Regions from separate parts of the Micromonospora sp. CPCC 205554 genome, predicted to be linked through region 1. Evidence: riboswitches for the same ligand, from Rfam matches in the RefSeq annotation. Region 1 holds a riboswitch; each other region holds the start of a gene.
What was found. A riboswitch is a leader RNA that binds a small molecule or an ion and turns the genes downstream of it on or off. The one in region 1 is predicted to bind cyclic di-AMP.
Positions count from the first base shown of each region.

Region 1 (4,632 bases):
GACCAACAAGGAGACCGGCTGCGTGGACGCGTTGTTCTCCGCGCAGACCGAGCACAAGATGCTCTCCCAGTGGCTGGGCCGCAACGGCGCCAACGGCAACGGCGGATACTGGCCGATCCGGGTGGGCCTCAACGACCAGAACGCCTACTACGACGGCAGCCAGGTGCAGATCGGCAAGAACACCGCCGGCCAGTGGATCAGCTCGCTGGACGTGGTGGCGCACGAGATCGGCCACGGCATCGACGACAACACCCCCGGCGGCATCTCCGGCGGCGGCACGCAGGAGTTCGTGGCGGACACGTTCGGCGCGGCCACCGAGTGGTTCGCCAACGAGCCGTCCAGCTACGACGCGCCGGACTTCCTGGTCGGCGAGAAGATCAACCTGGTCGGCTCCGGCCCGATCCGCAACATGTACAACCCGTCGGCGCTCGGCGACCCGAACTGCTACTCCAGCAGCATCCCGTCGACCGAGGTGCACGCCGCGGCCGGCCCGGGCAACCACTGGTTCTACCTGCTGGCCAACGGCAGCAGCCCGACCAACGGGCAGCCGTCCAGCTCGACCTGCAACGGCAGCAGCGTGACCGGCCTCGGCATCCAGAAGGCCATGAAGATCATGTACAACGCGATGCTGCTGAAGACCTCGTCCTCGTCGTACCTGAAGTACCGCACCTGGACGCTCCAGGCGGCGAAGAACCTCTACCCGGGCGGCTGCGCGGAGTTCAACACGGTCAAGGCGGCCTGGGACGCGGTGAGCGTGCCGGCCCAGTCCGGTGACCCGACCTGCGCCGGCGGCACCCCGACGCCCACGCCGAGCACCACGACCACCCCGCCGTCGGGCGGCTGCTCCGGCAACAAGCTCGCCAACCCGGGCTTCGAGTCGGGCAACGTGAGCTGGAGCGCCTCGTCCGGCGTCATCACCACCGACAGCGGCCAGGCCGCGCACGGTGGCTCGTACAAGGCGTGGCTGGACGGGTACGGCTCGTCGCACACCGACACGCTCAGCCAGTCGGTGACGATCCCGGCCGGATGCCGGGCGACGTTGAGCTTCTGGCTGCACATCGACAGCGCGGAGTCGACCACCAGCACCGCGTACGACAAGCTCACCGTCAAGGCGGGCGGCACCACGCTGGCCACCTACTCCAACCTGAACAAGGCCACCGGCTACGTGCAGCGGTCCTTCGACATCTCGTCGCTGGCCGGAACCACGGCGACCGTCTCGTTCAGCGGCGTGGAGGACAGCTCGTTGCAGACGTCCTTCGTCGTCGACGACACCGCGGTCATCCTGAGCTGACCGTGGCGTGCGCGGCCGGTCGTCGTCCTCCCGGCGGCCGGCCGCCTCGCCGTGTCAGGCCGGTGCCGCGTGCGGGGCCGGTGCCGTGCCGGACCGGTGCCGCGCCGCGAGTGGCCGGAGCCGCGCGCCGGGGCGGCGCCTCGTCGTGCCGGGGCGTGTGCGGTCGGGTCAGGCCGGGCGCCCGGCCCGGGACGGGGTGCCGCGGTCGCGGTGGATCCGCGCGGCCGCCTCGTGCATCGCGCGGCCGAACAGTTCGGCCTGGTCGCCCATGCTGCCGAGCCGGGCGGCGAGCGCGTCGGCGTCGGCCCGCGCCGATGCGCTGACCTGGGCGTCCAGCTCGGACAGCGCGGCGTTGGCGGCGGTGACGAGGTGTCCGCAGAGGACGTCGAAGGGCTCGCCGGCCAGCTCCGGGTCGATCGTCACGGAATCCAGCCGGCCACCTTGGACGGCGACCGCACGGACCCGCCCGCCGGCGGCCGTGCCCTCGGCGCGGAGCAGGTCGCCCGGCTCGCCGTCGGCGTGCGCCGAGGCCCGGGAGCGCATCGCGGTGAGCGCCTGCTGCGTGCGGGTCAGCAGCTCGTCGAGGCTCGCGGCCGCCGAGAACGGGTCGTTGGTCATTTCCGCGCTTTCTTCACGTCTTAGCCGAGCACCGTGACCCTAGCAACAGGCTCCGACTAATCGCGGTCACCGGCCGTCGCGGGCCGCGCCCCGGCGCCGGGAGCAGGCCGGACACCGGCGACGCGGCGTGTCGCGCACGGGCGGACGGCCGGACGGACCGGCCGGGCGTTCTCCGGACCGCTGTCAGCGCAGGCGCAGCCGCTGACCGGGGAAGATCAGGCCCGGGTCGTCGCCGACCACGGCGCGGTTGCGCTCGTGCAGGGCACGCCAGCCGCCGTCGACGCGCTGCGCCACGGCGATCTCCGACAGCGTGTCCCCGCGCCGGACCACGTACGTCCCGGCACCGGTCGCGGGCTGCGGCGCGACCTTCGTCGCGGGCCGCTCCGGCGCGGCCTTGCGGGGGGCGGCCCGCTTCGGGGCGGCCTTGCGCGGGGTGGCCTTCTCGGACCGGGTCGCCGCGGCGCTCGCCGAGCCGCCCTTCCTGCCGCAGACCGGCCACGCGCCGATGCCCTGCCCGCGCAGCACCTTCTCGGCGACGGCGATCTGCTCGGACCGGCTGGCCAGGTCGGCGCGGGCGGCGTACTTCTGCCCGCCGTAGCCGTTCCAGGTGGCGCGGGAGAACTGGAGCCCGCCGTAGTAGCCGTTGCCGGTGTTGATCTTCCAGTTGCCGCCGGATTCGCAACGCGCGACCGCGTCCCAGTTGACGCCCGCGCTGGCCGGAGCGGCCGGGCCGAACAGGGTCGCGGCGCCGACGGCGGCGCCGGCCAGAACCGCTCCGAGAGCGGTACGGCGGCTTCGGGCTGAGTATTCAGTTGCCATGTGGATTCCTCCACGCCGACGAGGTGAGCTGTCGGGTTCGGGCCGAGGAGCCCGGCCGCCGGTGGCGGCTTCACCCCGAGGTGACGATGCACCGTGGAACGTGTGGTTCCCCCGCTCCCGCACGAGGTTCGGTTACCGGGGCCGGCGGCGGGATTTGGCGTTTCCGGCCCGCGGTGTCCGCGTCTGCGAACGAAACCGACGCTAGGGACGTTTTGCGACGATCGTCCACTTCTTGTGATGCTCTTCACCCGGCCGGGCTACCGGCGGCGGCGCTACGGTGGCAGGGCCAGGCAAGATCACGGGAGGGCGGGACGGATGACCGATCACGGACACGAGCTGACCTTCGGCGGTTTCCTCACCCCCGCCGCCGGGCAGCCCGACCAGGTGGTGGCGCTCGCCCGGCTCTGCGAACAGGTCGGGCTGGATTTGGTCACGTTCCAGGACCACCCGTACCAGCCGGGCTTCCTGGACACTTGGACGCTGATGTCCTACCTGGGCGCGGCCACCGAGCGCATCCGCCTGGCCGGCAACGTGCTCAACCTGCCGCTGCGCCAGCCGGTGGTGCTGGCGCGCAGCATCGCCAGCCTGGACCTGCTCACCGGCGGCCGGGTCGAGCTGGGACTCGGCGCGGGCGCGTTCTGGGACGCGATCGAGGCCGCGGGCGGGCGGCGCCTGTCCCCCAGGGCCGCCGTCGAGGCCCTGGACGAGGCGATCCGGGTGATCCGCGAGGTCTGGGACACCGACCGGCGCGGCATGATCCGCGTCGACGGCGAGCACTACCGGGTGGTCGGCGCCAAGCGCGGGCCGGCGCCGGCGCACCCGGTGGGCATCTGGGTCGGCGCGTACAAGCCGCGCATGCTGCGCCTGGTCGGCCGCGCCGCGGACGGCTGGCTGCCGTCCCTGTCCTACCTGCCCAAGGGCCCCGACGAGCTGCCCGCCCTGAACGCGCTCGTCGACGAGGGCGCCCACGCCGCCGGGCGCGACCCGGCCGCGATCCGCCGCATGCTCAACGTGACCGGCACGTTCGCCCGCTCGTCGGCCGGCTTCCTGGCCGGGCCGCCGGACCAGTGGGTGGAGGAGCTGGCCGGGCTCACGCTGGAGCACGGCATCACCACGTTCATCCTCGGCAGCGACGAGCCGCGCGCGATCCAGATATTCGGCCAGGAGGTCGCGCCCGCGGTGCGGGAGCTGGTCGCCGCCGAGCGCGCCACGCCCGGCGACGGCGCCCGCGCGGCCGCCGAGGAGCAGACCACCGCCGGCGGCCCGAGCACGCTCGGCGTCACCCCCACCCCCGACCCGGGGGTACGCCTGAGCGCGCGCCGCCCCTGGGACGAGTCCACCCGCCCGAGCGCCCCGCCGCCGCCGGACGGACACGTCTACCCGGCCCGGGGACAGGCCGCCGGGCAGCACCTGGTGGACGTGCACGACCACCTGCGCCAGGAGCTGGCCCAGGTGCGCGACCTGCTGGAACAGGTCAAGCGGGGCTCGGTCTCGCCGGGCCGGGCGCGGGCCGCCCTCAACGAGATGACCATGCGGCAGAACAACTGGACGCTCGGGGCGTACTGCGCGGCGTACTGCACGATGGTCACCCAGCACCACGGGCTGGAGGACGCCTCGATCTTCCCGCACCTGCGCCGCTCCGAGGCCGGCCTGGCCGCCGTGCTGGACCGCCTGGAGGAGGAGCACGTGGTGATCCACGGGGTGGTGGAGAGCGTCGACCGGGCGCTCGTCGAGCTGGTCCGCCGGCCCGGCGACTTCACCGGCCTCCAGGAGGCGGTGGACCTGCTCACCGACACGCTGCTGTCGCACCTGTCGTACGAGGAGCACCAGATCGTGGAGCCGCTGGCCCGGCACGGATTCTTCCCCGGCCAGCTGTGAGGTAGCTGACTTTTGCTTTCCTAAGT
Region 1 is NZ_JBAKHP010000001.1:83,934-88,565, forward strand. Features, by position in the region: gene V6U82_RS00405 (M4 family metallopeptidase) at 1-1,291, shown strand, start outside; gene V6U82_RS00410 (YbaB/EbfC family nucleoid-associated protein) at 1,460-1,909, opposite strand; gene V6U82_RS00415 (transglycosylase family protein) at 2,093-2,728, opposite strand; cyclic di-AMP (ydaO/yuaA leader) riboswitch at 2,727-2,872, opposite strand; gene V6U82_RS00420 (LLM class flavin-dependent oxidoreductase) at 3,044-4,606, shown strand.

Region 2 (4,632 bases), on a different contig from region 1:
CGGCCGGCCCACGGGCCCCGCCCGCCCGCTGATCCGCCCACGGGCCGCGCCCGTTCCCGCACCCACCGAACGTCATTCCCGCACCCGCCTCCCGGTGGCCCGCCCGCCCCGGCCGGCCGTGCGGCCCTCCCGCCAGGTCCTTCCCGTGAGGTGCCGACCATGTCGCAGACCGCTCTGTACCACTTCCTCACCTCCGTGCCCGAGGCCGCCGCCATCTGGTCCTTCCTGCTGCTGCTCGCCCTCGGCCTGCTCGCCGCGCTCGTCGCCCGGCCCGAACGCGAACCCGCGCCGGAGGCCGCCCCCGACCCGGCCGACGCCGACGCCGCCCGCCGCGACGACCTGATCCGGTACGCCGAGGAGGTGGCGGTGGCCGCCGCCGGGGCCGCCCAGACGGCCCGTCGCCGCCGGGAGCGGTGGCTGGCCGCGCAGGACGAGGCGGACCGGGCCTGGACCGCGTACGACGAGGCGGACGCCGCCGCCCGCCGCCTGGCCGGCGCCGCCGCGCTGCCCGCCCCGCACACCCCGCGGACTCCGGCCGAGTACGCGGCCCGGGAGCGCTGGCTGCACCACGCCGCCATGACGGCGCACTGGCGGGGCGACCTGACCGCCCGTCAGCTCGCCGACGTGCTGGCGCGCCGCAACGGGTGGGATCCGCGCCGGCACCCGGCCGAGCAGGAGATCGTGCTGGCCCGCACCGTCCGGGACGGGCGCCGGGCCGGATGGGAGAGCGCCGCCGAGCGGGAGCGGGCGGCGTGGCGGGACGCGGAACTGGCCGCCGAGGCCGCCCGGACGCTCGCCGCCGAGGCGTACGCGGCCACGGCGGCACTGCGGCCCGTCCCGGCGTACCGGAGCGCGACGACGAGCGCCCTGCCGGTGCCCGCGGCGGTCCGGAACGCCCGGTGGCGCCCGGCGCGGGTCGGCTGAGCGTCGTCTCGACCGAATCGTTACCCGGAATGTGGTGAGCCCGGTCACCCGGGCCGCCGAAACGGGCGTCGGGCGCAGAACAGGTCATCGAGCCGCGCGATTGCGGGGCCGGTGCCCGCCGTCTGTCCGCTTTCCGCCGCCAGGCGCCCTCGAAACTGCTTGTCCCATTGAGTGAAGTCAGTAACCGGGTGTTCCGAAATCCGTTACCGCGGATCATGTTTACGCAGGTGGGAGCGCTTGGCATGGGACATACCCACCGGTAGTGTCGGCGCGTCCGATGCGGTAATCGATCGCCGACGGCGACGCCGCACCGACCCGCCTAATCGTGTTCCACGAACCGGGGACCCATGAGCACCATCGGGGTGAATCCGCGAGCCCACGGCCCGCGGTAGGGCGTACTTCCCGCCCGAATCCGTCAGCTAACCCGGTCGGCGGCCACGGAAGGAGTACCCCTCGTGCCCACCCCTCGATCGTCCCCCCGCCTCCACGGCATCGCGGTGCCCGCGCTCGCCTGACGCGCGACCGGCAACCGCCCCCTGGGCGCCCGGCATCACGGGCGTTCCCGATCCCCCCGGCCATCCGGCCCCGCCAGCACGCGTGAGTTCCTCCGCGTGCCGGGCCGGCGTGCGCCGCTCACGCCCCGTGGAGGATTTCTTGAAGCACCACCTGAAGCGTCAGCTGCGACGGATCGTCACCGAACGCCCGTACCAGATCATCGCCGGATCGGCCGCCGCGCTCGTGCTGGCGGCCGGCGCCGGCACCGTCGCCACCGCCGGTGACGACGCCCCGGTCCAGGAGAACACCGCAGCGGTCGCCGACCTCGGCGCCGCCCGCCTCGGCGAGCAGCCCGCCAGCCGCGGCGAGGCCCGCATCGCCGTACCGCCCAGCGCCTCCGCCGCGCCCAGCGCGTCGCCGAGCGCCTCCCCGTCGAAGAAGGCCACGGCCGACCCGGACACCACGCCCAAGGCCAAGCCGAAGCCGCCGTCGAGCAAGACGCTCGACTACGACTACCAGGCGCAGATCAACTACTTCTACTGCGGGCCGGCCGCCGTGCGCAACGCGCTCAGCGCCGCCGGCATCGAGCGCAGCCAGGACGCGCTGGCCGGTCCCCTCGGCACCACCGAGATGGGCACCAACTCGGCCGAGGACACCACCCGCGTGCTCAACCAGCAGGTCAAGGGCAACCCGTACCGGACCCGCATGATTCCCGGCACCGCCACCCCGGCCCAGATGGACCGGCTCCAGGCAGACGTGGTCGAGGCGATCAGCAACGGCCGCGCGGTCGTCGCGAACGTCGCCGGTACCGCCACCGACACCAACGGTGGCTGGCACTCGTTCCCGGGCGGCCACTACGTCGCTGTGGTCGGCTACAAGAACGACGGCCGGACCGTACGCATCGCCGACTCGGCCGACCCGTCGCTGCCGTCGTACTGGGTCACCACGATCGACCTGGCGCACTGGGTCTCCACACGCGGCTACTCCGCCTGATTCCCGCACACCCGAAGGCCGGCACCCCACCCGGGGCGCCGGCCTTCCCCGTGTGTGGCATGCGCCGCCCCGGCTCGCCGATCTTGGACTTGTGGCGCCCAGTATGACCGGCTCGCCCGCTATGGAAGGTGCCACAACTCCAAGATCGACGGCGAGGGCGGGGTGCGGGTGGCGGGGTTCGGTCTCGCGTGTCGTGTGCGGGCGGTGGCAGACTGCGCCAATGGGCGATGCGACGGGGAAGCGGCACCTGATTCTCCTGCACGGCATGGGTGCCACCGGCGAGGTGTGGCTGCCCTGGGCGCCGCTGCTGGAACGCGGCTGGCCCGGCCGCTGGCTCGCCCCCGACCTGGCGGGACACGGCTGGTCGCCGCCGCTCGACGGCTACTCGTTCGAGGCCCTGGCCCAGCGCGTGGTCGACGGGCTCGGCCCGGTCCGGCTCGGCCCCGAGGACCGGCTGGTGCTGCTCGGGCACTCGCTCGGCGGGGTGGTGGCGCTGGCGCTCGCGGCCCGGCAGCGAGGGCTTCCGGTCGACGCGGTGGTGGGGCTCGGCATCAAGGCGGTCTGGTCCCCGGCCGAGCTGGCCAAGTCGGAGGAGCTGGCCGCCCGGCCGGTGACCTGGTTGGCCAGCCGTGACGAGGCGGCCCGCCGCTACCTGCGGGTCTCCGGGCTCGCCGGGCTGTTCGCACCGGACCACCCGGTGGTGGAGGCGGGGCTGCGCCGGGTGGACGGCCGCTGGCGGCTCGCGATGGACCCGGCCGCGTTCGCCGTCGGGGAACCCCGGCTGCCGGCCCTGCTGGCCGCCACCGGTGTGCCCGTGCTGCTGGCCCGGGGCGAACTGGACCCGATGGTGACCGACGCGCAGCTCAAGGAGCTGGGCGTGCCGGTGGCCACGCTGCCCGGACTGGGCCACAACGCGCACGTCGAGGACCCGGAGGCGGTGCTCGCCCTGCTCGACCCGTACCTCTGAGGCGGCCGGCCGGGCCGGGCGCGTGCTATCCGGCCGTGCGCGGCGCCGGGACCGCCCAGTCGGGTTCCAGTTCCCGGCGGGCGGCGGTGAGGAACGCCTCGGCGTACCCGTCGGCGGGGAAGTCGCCCAGGTAGCGGGTCCGGGCCGCCCAGCGCCGCGCCGCCTTCGGGTCGGCGTCGAGCAGGTCGGTGAGCACCTCGTCCACGTTCGACATGTCGCGCCGCAGCACGTAGCCGGACGCCGCGAGCGGGAACCGCTCGACGAAGTGCTCACCGTCGGCGCCGGTGTCGGTGACCGCGTACGGCTTGCCGGAGTAGAGCCAGTCGGAGATGACCCCGGAGACGTCGGAGACCAGCGCGTCGGCGCGGTTGACGCACTCGGTGAGCGTCAGCTCCCGGCTCGCGGCGGCGCCCCACAGGTGCGGCCGGCCGGTCTTGGCCCGGTCGGCGGCGAGCAGTTCGGTGAGCCGGGCGAGCTGGCGGGCCGAGGCCGGGTTCTTGTCGGTGTACGGGTGGGCGCGCAGGATCACCGCGGCGCCCCGGTCGATCAGCCGGCGGATCAGCGTCTCGGCCACCGGCAGCGAGCAGTAGTTGGCGTCGGCGTGGTGCCCGGTCCAGGTCGGCGTGTAGAGGACCGTGGGCTGCGCCGGTGAGCTGACCGGCTCCCGGCGTACCTCGACGGCCTCGACCTGGGGCCGGCCGACCACGACGAACTTGTCGGCGGGGATCTCCACGCCGGCGCGGGCGTACCTGTCGATCGCGGCCTGCCCGGCCACGAAGATCTTGTCGAAGATGGCCGAGACCGGGTTGGCGCTGGGGGCCTTGTCGCTGTCGCCGTGGTGCAGCTGCACATGGGTGAGCTGGTTGAACCGGATCACGTGGGCGTTCTTCGCGCCGTGGTTGACGTAGAACGCCACCCGCAGGCTCGGCACCAGCGCCTCGTCGAGCGCCTTCAGCGTGGGGCAGAGGACCACCGGGGCGCGGGTGGCGGCGGCCACCGCCGGCAGGAACTCCGGTTCGCGCAGCACCACCACGAACGGGCGGCCGATCCGCTCCAGGTACGGCAGCCACATGGTGACCTGGTACTCCGAGCCGGGCGGCGCGGAGAAGTGCAGCAGGAACTCGGGCTGGTGGCGGCGCAGCGCGCGGCCGACCGGGCCGCCTCCGGCGGGCGGGCGGAACCGGCGCCGGGCGAGGTCCAGCGCGACCGCCCCGCAGCCGGCGCCGACGAGCAGCGCGGCGACGAGCGCCGTC
Region 2 is NZ_JBAKHP010000027.1:58,725-63,356, reverse strand. Features, by position in the region: gene V6U82_RS25625 (hypothetical protein) at 1-32, shown strand, start outside; gene V6U82_RS25620 (hypothetical protein) at 160-924, shown strand; cyclic di-AMP (ydaO/yuaA leader) riboswitch at 1,231-1,373, shown strand; gene V6U82_RS25615 (C39 family peptidase) at 1,567-2,412, shown strand; gene V6U82_RS25610 (alpha/beta fold hydrolase) at 2,633-3,379, shown strand; gene V6U82_RS25605 (CDP-glycerol glycerophosphotransferase family protein) at 3,405-4,632, opposite strand, start outside.
Region 2: linked by a shared signal. The riboswitch ahead of V6U82_RS25615 (C39 family peptidase) and the one ahead of V6U82_RS00415 (transglycosylase family protein) in region 1 are both predicted to bind cyclic di-AMP.

Region 3 (4,632 bases), on a different contig from region 1:
GCTGCACCCGCGGCACGTGCTGGACTGGCTGGCCCGCCCGGACCGGCTGCGCCGCTACGCGGGCGGGATCCTCTCCTCGGCGGAGATCCGGCTGCTCGGCGACGCGTACCGGAGCCTGGCGACCGAGGGGCTGACGGTGGCCGACATCGCGCTGCTGGACGAGCTGGACGCGCTGCTCGGCAAGCCGGTGCAGCGGGCCCGGCCCAAGCGCGACCCGTACCAGCTCGCCGGTGGTGTGCGCGAGCTGAGCACGTACGCCGACCGGCAGCGCGCCGCCCGCGCGGCGGCGCGGGAGCGTCCGGGCGACTACCGCGACTACGCTCACGTGGTGGTGGACGAGTCGCAGGACGTCTCGCCGATGCAGTGGCGGATGATCGGCCGGCGCGGGCGGCTGGCGTCCTGGACCGTGGTCGGTGACCCGGCGCAGACCGCCTGGACGGGCGACCCGCAGGAGCTGGACCGGGCCCGTGACCAGGCGCTGGGCCGGCGCAAGCGGCACCGCTACGAGCTGACCACCAACTACCGCAACTCGGCGGAGATCTTCGCGGTGGCGGCGGCGGAGATCCGCCGGCTCTACCCGGATCTGCCGCTGCCCGACGCGGTCCGGTCCACGGGCGTTCCGCCGATCGAGCGCACGGTGCCCGCCGCCGACCTGCCGGCGGCCACCGTCGAGGCGGCCGAGGCGCTGCTCGCGCAGGTGGAGGGCACCGTCGGCGTGATCACGCCGGTGCCGCGCCGGGACGAGGTGGCGGGCTGGCTGGGCGCGCTCGGCGCGGGCCGGCTCCAGGTCGTCACCAGCCTCCAGGCCAAGGGCATGGAGTACGACGGCGTGGTGTTGGTGGCGCCGGGCGAGATCCGGTCCGACCCCGGCTCGGGCGTGCGCACGCTCTACGTGGCGCTGTCCCGGGCGACCCAGCGCCTCACCACGCTCGACCCGGTGGGGTGACGGGCCCCGCCGCCACCCACAGTTCACTTGCACACATAGCGATGTGAACATACATTGGGCCGGGCCGGTACGCGGCAGGGAGGGTGTTGGCGTGGGCGCAGGTCATGACCACAGCGGCGCGGTGGCCAACGCGGCACACCGCCACCGGGGCCGTCTCTGGGCCGCATTCGCGCTGCTCGCCGCCCTGATGGTGGTCGAGGCGGTGGCCGCCTTCACGACCGGCTCACTGGCGCTGCTCTCCGACGCCGGGCACATGTTCACCGACGTCCTCGGCATCGGCATGGCCCTCGCGGCGATCACCGCCACCCGCCGCGCCGGCACCGACCCGCAACGCACGTTCGGCCTCTACCGGCTGGAGGTGCTCGCCGCCCTCGCCAACGCCGTGCTGCTCGGCGCCGTCGCCATCTACGTCCTGGTCGAGGCGGTACGCCGCTTCGGCGAGCCGCCGGAGGTGCTGGCCGGTCCGATGCTCGTGGTGGCGGTGCTCGGCCTGCTCGCCAACATCGTCGCGTTCGCGCTGCTGCGCGCCGGGTCGAAGGAGAGCATCAACCTGAGGGGGGCGTACCTGGAGGTGCTCGGCGACCTGCTCGGCTCGCTCGGCGTGATCGCCGCCGCGCTGGTCATCGCGGTGACCGACTGGTGGTGGGCGGACCCACTGGTCGCCGTCGGGATCGGCCTGTTCATCCTGCCGCGCACCTGGCGGCTCGGCCGGGCCGCGCTGCGCATCCTGGTGCAGGCCGCGCCGGAGCACCTCCAGGTGACCGCCGTGCGCGACCGGCTGGCCGCCGTGCCCGGCGTGGCCGAGGTGCACGACCTGCACGTCTGGACGCTCACCTCGGGCATGGAGGTGGCCTCGGCACACCTGACCACCGACCCGGGCGTGGACCCGGGCGGGGTGCTCGCCGCCGCGCGGGCCGCCCTGCACGAGGACTTCTCCATCGACCACGCCACGTTGCAGGTCGAACCCGGAGCGTCAGCCGGCGTGTGCGGACCGACCGAGTGGTGATTAGGACACACTTAAATCACTGTGACTGATGTAGTCTTATGCCGGTTTTGCCCCGCCTAGTGGCACTCCTCCACGGAGCCGTGCCCGGGCAGCGCCGGTAGTCTCGGTCGCGGCCGCACCCGCGGGCGCCACCGGCCCCGGTGGGGCGGCCGTCGCCTAATCGTCCGCAGGGACGAGCCGGGGAACCACGTACGTGGGGTGCATCCGCGTCAGCGGTAGGGATCTTCCGTCCCGAACCCGTCAGCTAACCCGGTCGGCGCTGACGGAAGGACGTGTGAATGCCCCCAGTGGCACCTGTACGACGGACGGCCGCCCGGTTGGCGGCCCTGCTCGTCGCGACGCTGACCCTCGGCGTCGCGACCGTTCCGGCCTCCCCCGCCTCGGCGGCGCCGGCGACCGGCCTGCTCGCCGCCGCGCCCGGCGACGACGAGGGCGGCACGCCCGAACTGCGCGCCCAGCTCGACGCGGCCAGCAAGGGCTGGCTGGAGGCGAAGGCCGCGCTGAACCGGTCGGTGAGCCGCCAGAAGCAACTCAACGAACAACTCAAGACGGTCGGCGCCGAGCTGGCCGTCCGGGACGCCAAGGTCGGCGAGATCGCCGCCGTGGCGTACCGCAACGGCCGCCTGGGCACCGCCGGGGCGCTGCTCGGCAGCAGCAGCCCGGAGGGTTTCATGGACCGGGCCGCGGCGCTGGAGCAGGTCGCCGCGCACGAGGACCGTACGCTGCGCGACCTGATCGCCACCCGGGACGAGGCCACCCGCACCCGAGTCCAGCTCGACGGCGAGATCCGCGAGCAGCGCAAGCAGGTCGCGGTGATGGGCAAGCGCAAGGAGCAGGCCGAGCGCGCCCTGGAGGTGGCGAACGACCGGGCTTCGCGCAGCAGCAGCGGCGGTGGCAGCGTCCAGGGCACCTCCAGCAAGAACGCGAAGCCCGCGCCGCGCAACTCGGACGGCTCCTGGCCGTCGGAGTCGTGCAGCGTCAACGACCCGACCCCGGCGAACGGCTGCATCACGCCGCGCACGCTGCACGCGCTGCAACAGGCCAAGGCGGCGGGCTTCACCCGGTACGTCTCCTGCCACCGGCCCAGCGGCTCGGGTGAGCACCCGAAGGGGCGGGCCTGCGACTTCGCCGCGCAGAAGAACGGCTTCGGCGGCGTGGCCACCGGCGGCGACCGGACGTACGGCAACAACCTGGCCGCGTACTTCGTGCGCAACGCCGACCCGCTCGCCGTGCTCTACGTGATCTGGTTCAAGCAGATCTGGCTGCCCAGCAGCGGGTGGAAGTCGTACAGCGGCGGTAACGGCGACCCGTCCAGCGACCACACCAACCACGTGCACCTGTCGGTGTACTGAGCGCGCCCGGAAGGGACCGGCCGGATCAGGCCGGCCGGCCCTCCAGGGTCGCTCCGAGACGCGCCGCCAGGCCCAGGTGAGCCGCCCGGGCCTGGCGGAACGCGTACCCGAACAGCGGCGCCGGCGCGGTGAGCGTGATCTCCACGTCGATGCGTACCGTGCCGTCGGGCTCGTCGCGCAGCCGGGTGTGGTTGCGTACCGTCGTGGCGGGTTGCTGCCGTGCCACGGTGACCACCTCGTCCTCGCTCGCGATCAGCACGTCCGCCTGGTACGTGACCGGGAAGTGCAGCGGGCCGAGTTGCAGCCGGTCGGTGATCGCGTAGCTGGCCAGCGCGCCCGGCCGGGACGGCAGCGTCCGGACCCGGACGATCAGCGGATGCAGCTCACCCTGGCGACTCAGGTCACCCAGCAGGGCCACCGCTTCGGCCCGGCTGCACCGGGCCTGCACGGTGTAGCTGAAGCTGTCGCTGCTCTGCAAGCGGGCCCCCTCGCCGTCGTGCGTCGCGACGATCGTCCCGTACCGACGCCGGACTGGCAACGGGTAGAAGGTCCCCTGGCCGCAGGGGGTGTGAACGGCGCTCAGGCGCCGGGCAGCACCTCGGGGGTGTCGTCGGCGAACCACGGCTCGGGCGCGCCGAACAGGCCGAGCAGGCCGGTCACCCAGAGCTGCCGGTGCACGAACCGGCTCGGCTCGGTGACCACGAGCTTGACGCCGCTGACCTCGCAGGTCTGGAAGCCCGCGACCATGGCGCTGATGCCGACCGAGTCGATGAACGTGACGAGCCGCATGTTCAGCTCGATCCGCGAGGGACGGCCCTTCGCGAGCACTTCGGCGATCGCTTCCCGCACCTCGTACGCGGTGTCGACGTCGATCTCCCCACGGGGCGCGATCTGGACGACACCACCCGGCCGCACCGACTTCACGATCGACAGGCTCACGCGAGCACCTCCACTCGCCCATGACGGGCGCCTCATCAGTACGCGGGCCGCGACCGAGCGTATTCCTCCGACGGCCCGGTCGCCACCCCCCGGGATGAGCAATTCGCGAACTGGGCACACCTGGGCGTACCCAATCCGGACCTCCGGGTTCCAGTTTCCCCTTCGAGGCCGGCCGCGGCCAGCCCTGCGGCCGGGCGGGCCCGGCCGATCCGCCGACCAGGGTAGCGGGCGCACGCACGTCCCGTGGGCACCGGTCCCGGCGCGTTCGGGTGGTTCGTCCCGTTCGCCGCCCCGGGCCGCCCGTGACCGGGGCATGGTTTGCCGGGCGCGCCGGTGGGGCACTGCCCGAGACAGTGAACCCGCCGGATGGGCACCGGAGTCCGAAGTGG
Region 3 is NZ_JBAKHP010000009.1:3,028-7,659, reverse strand. Features, by position in the region: gene V6U82_RS14505 (HelD family protein) at 1-946, shown strand, start outside; gene V6U82_RS14500 (cation diffusion facilitator family transporter) at 1,038-1,952, shown strand; cyclic di-AMP (ydaO/yuaA leader) riboswitch at 2,096-2,226, shown strand; gene V6U82_RS14495 (coiled-coil domain-containing protein) at 2,231-3,304, shown strand; gene V6U82_RS14490 (SRPBCC family protein) at 3,330-3,782, opposite strand; gene V6U82_RS14485 (STAS domain-containing protein) at 3,884-4,243, opposite strand.
Region 3: linked by a shared signal. The riboswitch ahead of V6U82_RS14495 (coiled-coil domain-containing protein) and the one ahead of V6U82_RS00415 (transglycosylase family protein) in region 1 are both predicted to bind cyclic di-AMP.

Region 4 (4,632 bases), on a different contig from region 1:
GCCCGGCGGGCTGCCCCAAGATCGACGGTGTGGTCAGCAGCGCCGCACGGACCGCCATCAAGACGGCGTGCGCCCAGGTCGGTGACCCGTACGTGTGGGGCGCCACCGGCCCGAACTCGTTCGACTGCTCCGGCCTCACCCAGTACGCGTACAAGGCGGCGGGCATCTCGCTGACCCACTTCACCGGCGCCCAGTGGAACGAGGGCCGCAGGGTCTCCCGTTCCGAGGCCCGCCCCGGTGACCTGGTGTTCTTCGGCTCCGACCTGCACCACGTCGGGCTCTATCTCGGCAACGGGGTGATGGTGCACGCGCCACGTACCGGCAAACCGGTCCAGGTGTCGAGCATCAGCACCCAGCCGCTCGCCGGCTTCGTCCGGGTCGCCTGACCCGCAACACCCCTGGCAGCGAGAAGGCCCCCGGTCCACGCGGACCGGGGGCCTTCCCGTGTGCGGTGCCGGGTCAGCGTGGCGTGCCGACCGGGGACGGCAGGACCAGCACGTCGTCCAGGTTCACGAACATGATCCGGTGACCGAACTGGACCTGCACGTAGCGGTTCTTGCCGCGGACCACGGTCCGGTCACCCGGGGCCGAACCGTCGAACGACACCGCCCGGTAGTACTCGCCGGGCAGCACCCCGCCGACCGCGTACCGCTGGCCGGCGGCGAACGTGTACTGCAGCGGCGAGATGGTCTGGTACGGGATGGTGTCCGGGTAGGCGGCCTGCTCCGGGTAGGCCCGCCCGTACACCGGGATGGTGGCCTTGCCGGGCCGCGGCGTCACCACGAAGCCGGTGGCCCACTTGGCGGTCGGCGCGGAGGCCGGGTTGTGGAACCACGCCTTCTGGCCGAGGTACCAGATCGCCGTCCAGTCACCCTGGCGGCCGGCGAGTGCGTACGTCTGACCGGCGGAGGCGCGGGCGCCGTGGTCGGAGATGTACATCGTGTCCGGCGTGCCGTCCGGGCGCAGCCCGAGGTCGTTGACGAGCGGGGCGTCCGGGCTGGGCGCGGTCCGCAGGATCACCGACGAGGAGCCGCGCGACGGGCACGGCTGCGCCGGCGGGGTGGGCGTCGGGACGCCCGGCGGCTGCTGGTTGCAGCCGAAGAACGCCGGCCGGTTGGTGGCGAAGTCCGGGTCGATGGTGACCAGGCCGGTACGGGGCGTGCCGGTGCTGCGGAACGGCGCCTTCATCAGGTCGAAGTAGTGCGACCAGTCCCAGTACGGGCCCGGATCCCAGTGCATCCCGCGCACCGTTGCGGCGGTGGTGCCGGGCACGTTGTCGTGGCCGATGATGTGCTGCCGGTCCATCGGGATGCCGAACTTGAGCGCCAGGTGGCGGACCAGCTTGGCCGACGTGCGGTACATCGCCTCGGTGTACCAGGTGCCCTGACCGGCGAAGCCCTCGTGCTCCAGGCCGATGGACTTGGCGTTGACGTACCAGTTGCCGGCGTGCCAGCCGACGTCCTTGGCCTTGATGTGCTGGGCGATGTAGCCGTCCACCGAGCGCAACGTGTAGTGCCAGCCCAGGTAGTCGGCCCGCTTCACCAGGTCGACGCTCGGGCCGAAGTAGCCCTCGGTGTCGTGGATGACGATGTACTCGATCTTCTGCTGCTTCGGCCGGTCGCCCAGGTCGTGGTTGCCGTAGTCGCCCGGGTCGTCGCTGAGCTGCTCGTACGGCGCGGGAATCCACTCGCAGGCCAGCCGTACCGGGCACTCCAGCCCGTCCGGCCGCTCGGCGTTGCGCAGGCCGAGGCGGGCCAGGCGGGAACGGTCCGGCTTCGAGGCGGTGGCGGCGAGCGTGACCCGCTGCCCGTCGTCGGTGGTCCGGCTGGCGCCCTGGCCGAGCTGGTCGTAGACCTCGTCGGCGAAGGCCGCCGCCGCGTCGGAGGTGTCCGCGCCGGAGTACTTGGCCACCGCGGCGTACCAGGCCGCCGGGTCGGTGCCGGCGCCGACCGGCCCACCCAGAGCCTTCTGGTACGACGCCAGCAGCGCCGCGCCACCGCGGATGTTCGCGGCCGGGTCGGTCCGCAGCGTGCCCGCGTCGAGCCCGGTCAGCGCGGCGGCGGCGTCGAGCGTCTGGAGCGAGGCCGGCGGCAGCGGGGTCTCCCGCTCCGGCGCGGCGGCCGTGGCCGGATCGAGCTTGAGCGGGCGGGCGTCGTCGCCGCGCGGGTCCTCGTCCTCGTCGACGTGGGCGCTGCCCGGCGTGGCGAGGATGTGCGCGGCGTCGGTCAGGTGCATCGGGCCGTAGCCGCCGCTGGTGCTGGGCTGCCCGGTGTGGGTGTCCCAGCGGGACTCCAGATAGGAGACGCCGAGCAGCACGTTCTGCGGCACGCCGTACTCGGCCGCGGCGGCGGCGTACTGTTGTTGCCGGTCGCTCGTGGGCGCGGTCGTGTCCGGCGCGGCGGTCACCGGGCCGGTCGTCGCCAGCGCGGTGGCTGCGGCCACGGCGGCGGCGAGCAGTATCCGTCTGCCCGACGGCGGGGCGGAGAGGTGCATCGAACCTCCTGGACAGGGATGGGGGTCACTGCGTTTCCACCCTCACTCCGCACACCCGCAGGGGTCAATACCTTTCCAGTGGGTAATCAGCCTTGAAAGAAAATTTCACCTCCGCGCGGGGTGTGGCCCCACACCGCGTACGGAGTGTCACGGCGCTGGAAGTTGCGGATCGATAACGGTGGTCCCTACTCTGGTGAATCGTCGGCCGCACGTCTCACCGTCCAACCCGGTCGGTGACGGTCCGACACCGCCGAGTCGCCTGCGGGCGAGCCGGGGAACCAGGTACCTGGGGTGAATCCGCAGCGATGCGGTAGGGCGGCTCCCTTCCCGCCCGAATCCGTCAGCTAACCCGGTAGGCGGTACGGAAGAAGGAGTACGGACGCCCGGTGGCACTCCATGCCCCGCGGCCGTCGTCGAACCGGTCGGTCGACCGGTCCACGGCTGTGCCGCGTACCCGCTGGTCCCGCTTCACCACCGCCCTCGCCGCCCTCGTCGGCACCGCAGTCGTCCTGACCGGCGGCGCCACGGCGGCACACGCCGAACCCTCGGTCGCCGAGATCGAGGCCCAGATCGACCGCGACTGGAACAAGCTCGAACCGGTCATCGAACAGGTCAACGCCGTACGCGGGCAGCTCGCCGCGCGGCGCAAACAGGCCGACGCGCTCGGCCGGCAGATCGCACCCCTCCAGGCCCGGGTGGACGCCGCGCTCGGCCAGGTCGGCGGGCTCGCCGCCGACGCCTACAAGGGCGACAACCTCTCCACCGTGAACGCGCTGCTGGGCAGCCGTTCACCCGGTGACCTGGTGAACGGCCTGGAACTGCTCGACCGCTTCGCGCACCGCCAGCACGAGCAGGTGCGCTCCGTCGCCGCCCTGCGCGACGAGCTGGCGGCGAAGAAGAAGCCGCTGGACGAGATGATCGCCGGTCTGGCGCGTACCGAGGCCCAGCTCGCGGCGAAGAAGAAGCAGATCGACGCCGAGATCGCCAAGCTGGAGAAGCTGCGGCTCAAGGTGTACGGCAAGGGTGGCGGCGGCCCGCTGCGCCCGGCGCCGTGCCCGGCCGGCTACCCCGGCGGCCCGGCCGGTGCGGCGGTCAAGTTCGCCTGTGCCCAGATCGGCAAGATCTACGTCTGGGGCGCGGCCGGACCGGACCACTTCGACTGCTCGGGCCTCACCATGGCGGCCTGGGCCAAGGGCGGCGTCTCGCTGCCGCACAGCGCGCGCCAGCAGCACGGCGTGACGCAGCGGATCAGCCGGGCCGAGCTGCGCGCCGGTGACCTCGTCTTCTACTACAGCGACCTGCACCACGTGGCGATGTACGTGGGCGACGGCTGGGTGGTGCACGCCTCCCAGTCCGGCAAGCCCATCACCATGAAGCGGGTCGACGACGGCGACATCAACAGCTACGGCCGGGTGTAAGGAAGGGCCCCCTCTTAACGCCTCCGGTAGAGGAGGGGGCCCCTATTAACAACTGTGGGCGCCGTCAGCGGGTCGGCCAGGTGCGCCAGCTCTGCCAGGACCGGCTCGGCGTGGGACCGCGCTGCCCCTGGTAACGCGAGCCGTAGACGGCCGAGCCGTACGGGTGCTCGGCCGGCGAGGAGAGCCGGAAGATGCAGAGCTGGCCGATCTTCATGCCCGGCCAGAGCGTGATCGGCAGGTTCGCCACGTTCGACAGCTCCAGCGTGACGTGACCGGAGAAACCCGGGTCGATGAAGCCGGCGGTCGAGTGGGTCAGCAGCCCCAGCCGCCCGAGGCTCGACTTGCCCTCCAGCCGGCCGGCGAGCTGGTCACCCAGCGAGATCACCTCAAGGGTGGAGGCGAGCACGAACTCGCCCGGGTGCAGCACGAACGGCTGCCCCTCCGGCACCTCCACCATCGAGGTCAGGTCGTCCTGCTGGATCGACGGGTCGATGTGCGTGTAGAGGTGGTTGTTGAAGACCCGGAACAGCCGGTCCAGGCGTACGTCGATGCTCGACGGCTGCACCAGCGTGGGCTCGAAGGGCTCCAGCGCGAGCGTGCCGGCCTTGATCTCGGAGACCAGGTCGCGGTCGGAGAGCAGCATCGGAACACCATAGCGACAGGTGCCGGTGACCTGCGTGTCGCACTACATCTTCGTACACGTGTTCGATAGAGTGTCCAC
Region 4 is NZ_JBAKHP010000021.1:92,852-97,483, reverse strand. Features, by position in the region: gene V6U82_RS23000 (C40 family peptidase) at 1-386, shown strand, start outside; gene V6U82_RS22995 (N-acetylmuramoyl-L-alanine amidase) at 460-2,493, opposite strand; cyclic di-AMP (ydaO/yuaA leader) riboswitch at 2,732-2,866, shown strand; gene V6U82_RS22990 (C40 family peptidase) at 2,880-3,911, shown strand; gene dcd (dCTP deaminase) at 3,976-4,554, opposite strand.
Region 4: linked by a shared signal. The riboswitch ahead of V6U82_RS22990 (C40 family peptidase) and the one ahead of V6U82_RS00415 (transglycosylase family protein) in region 1 are both predicted to bind cyclic di-AMP.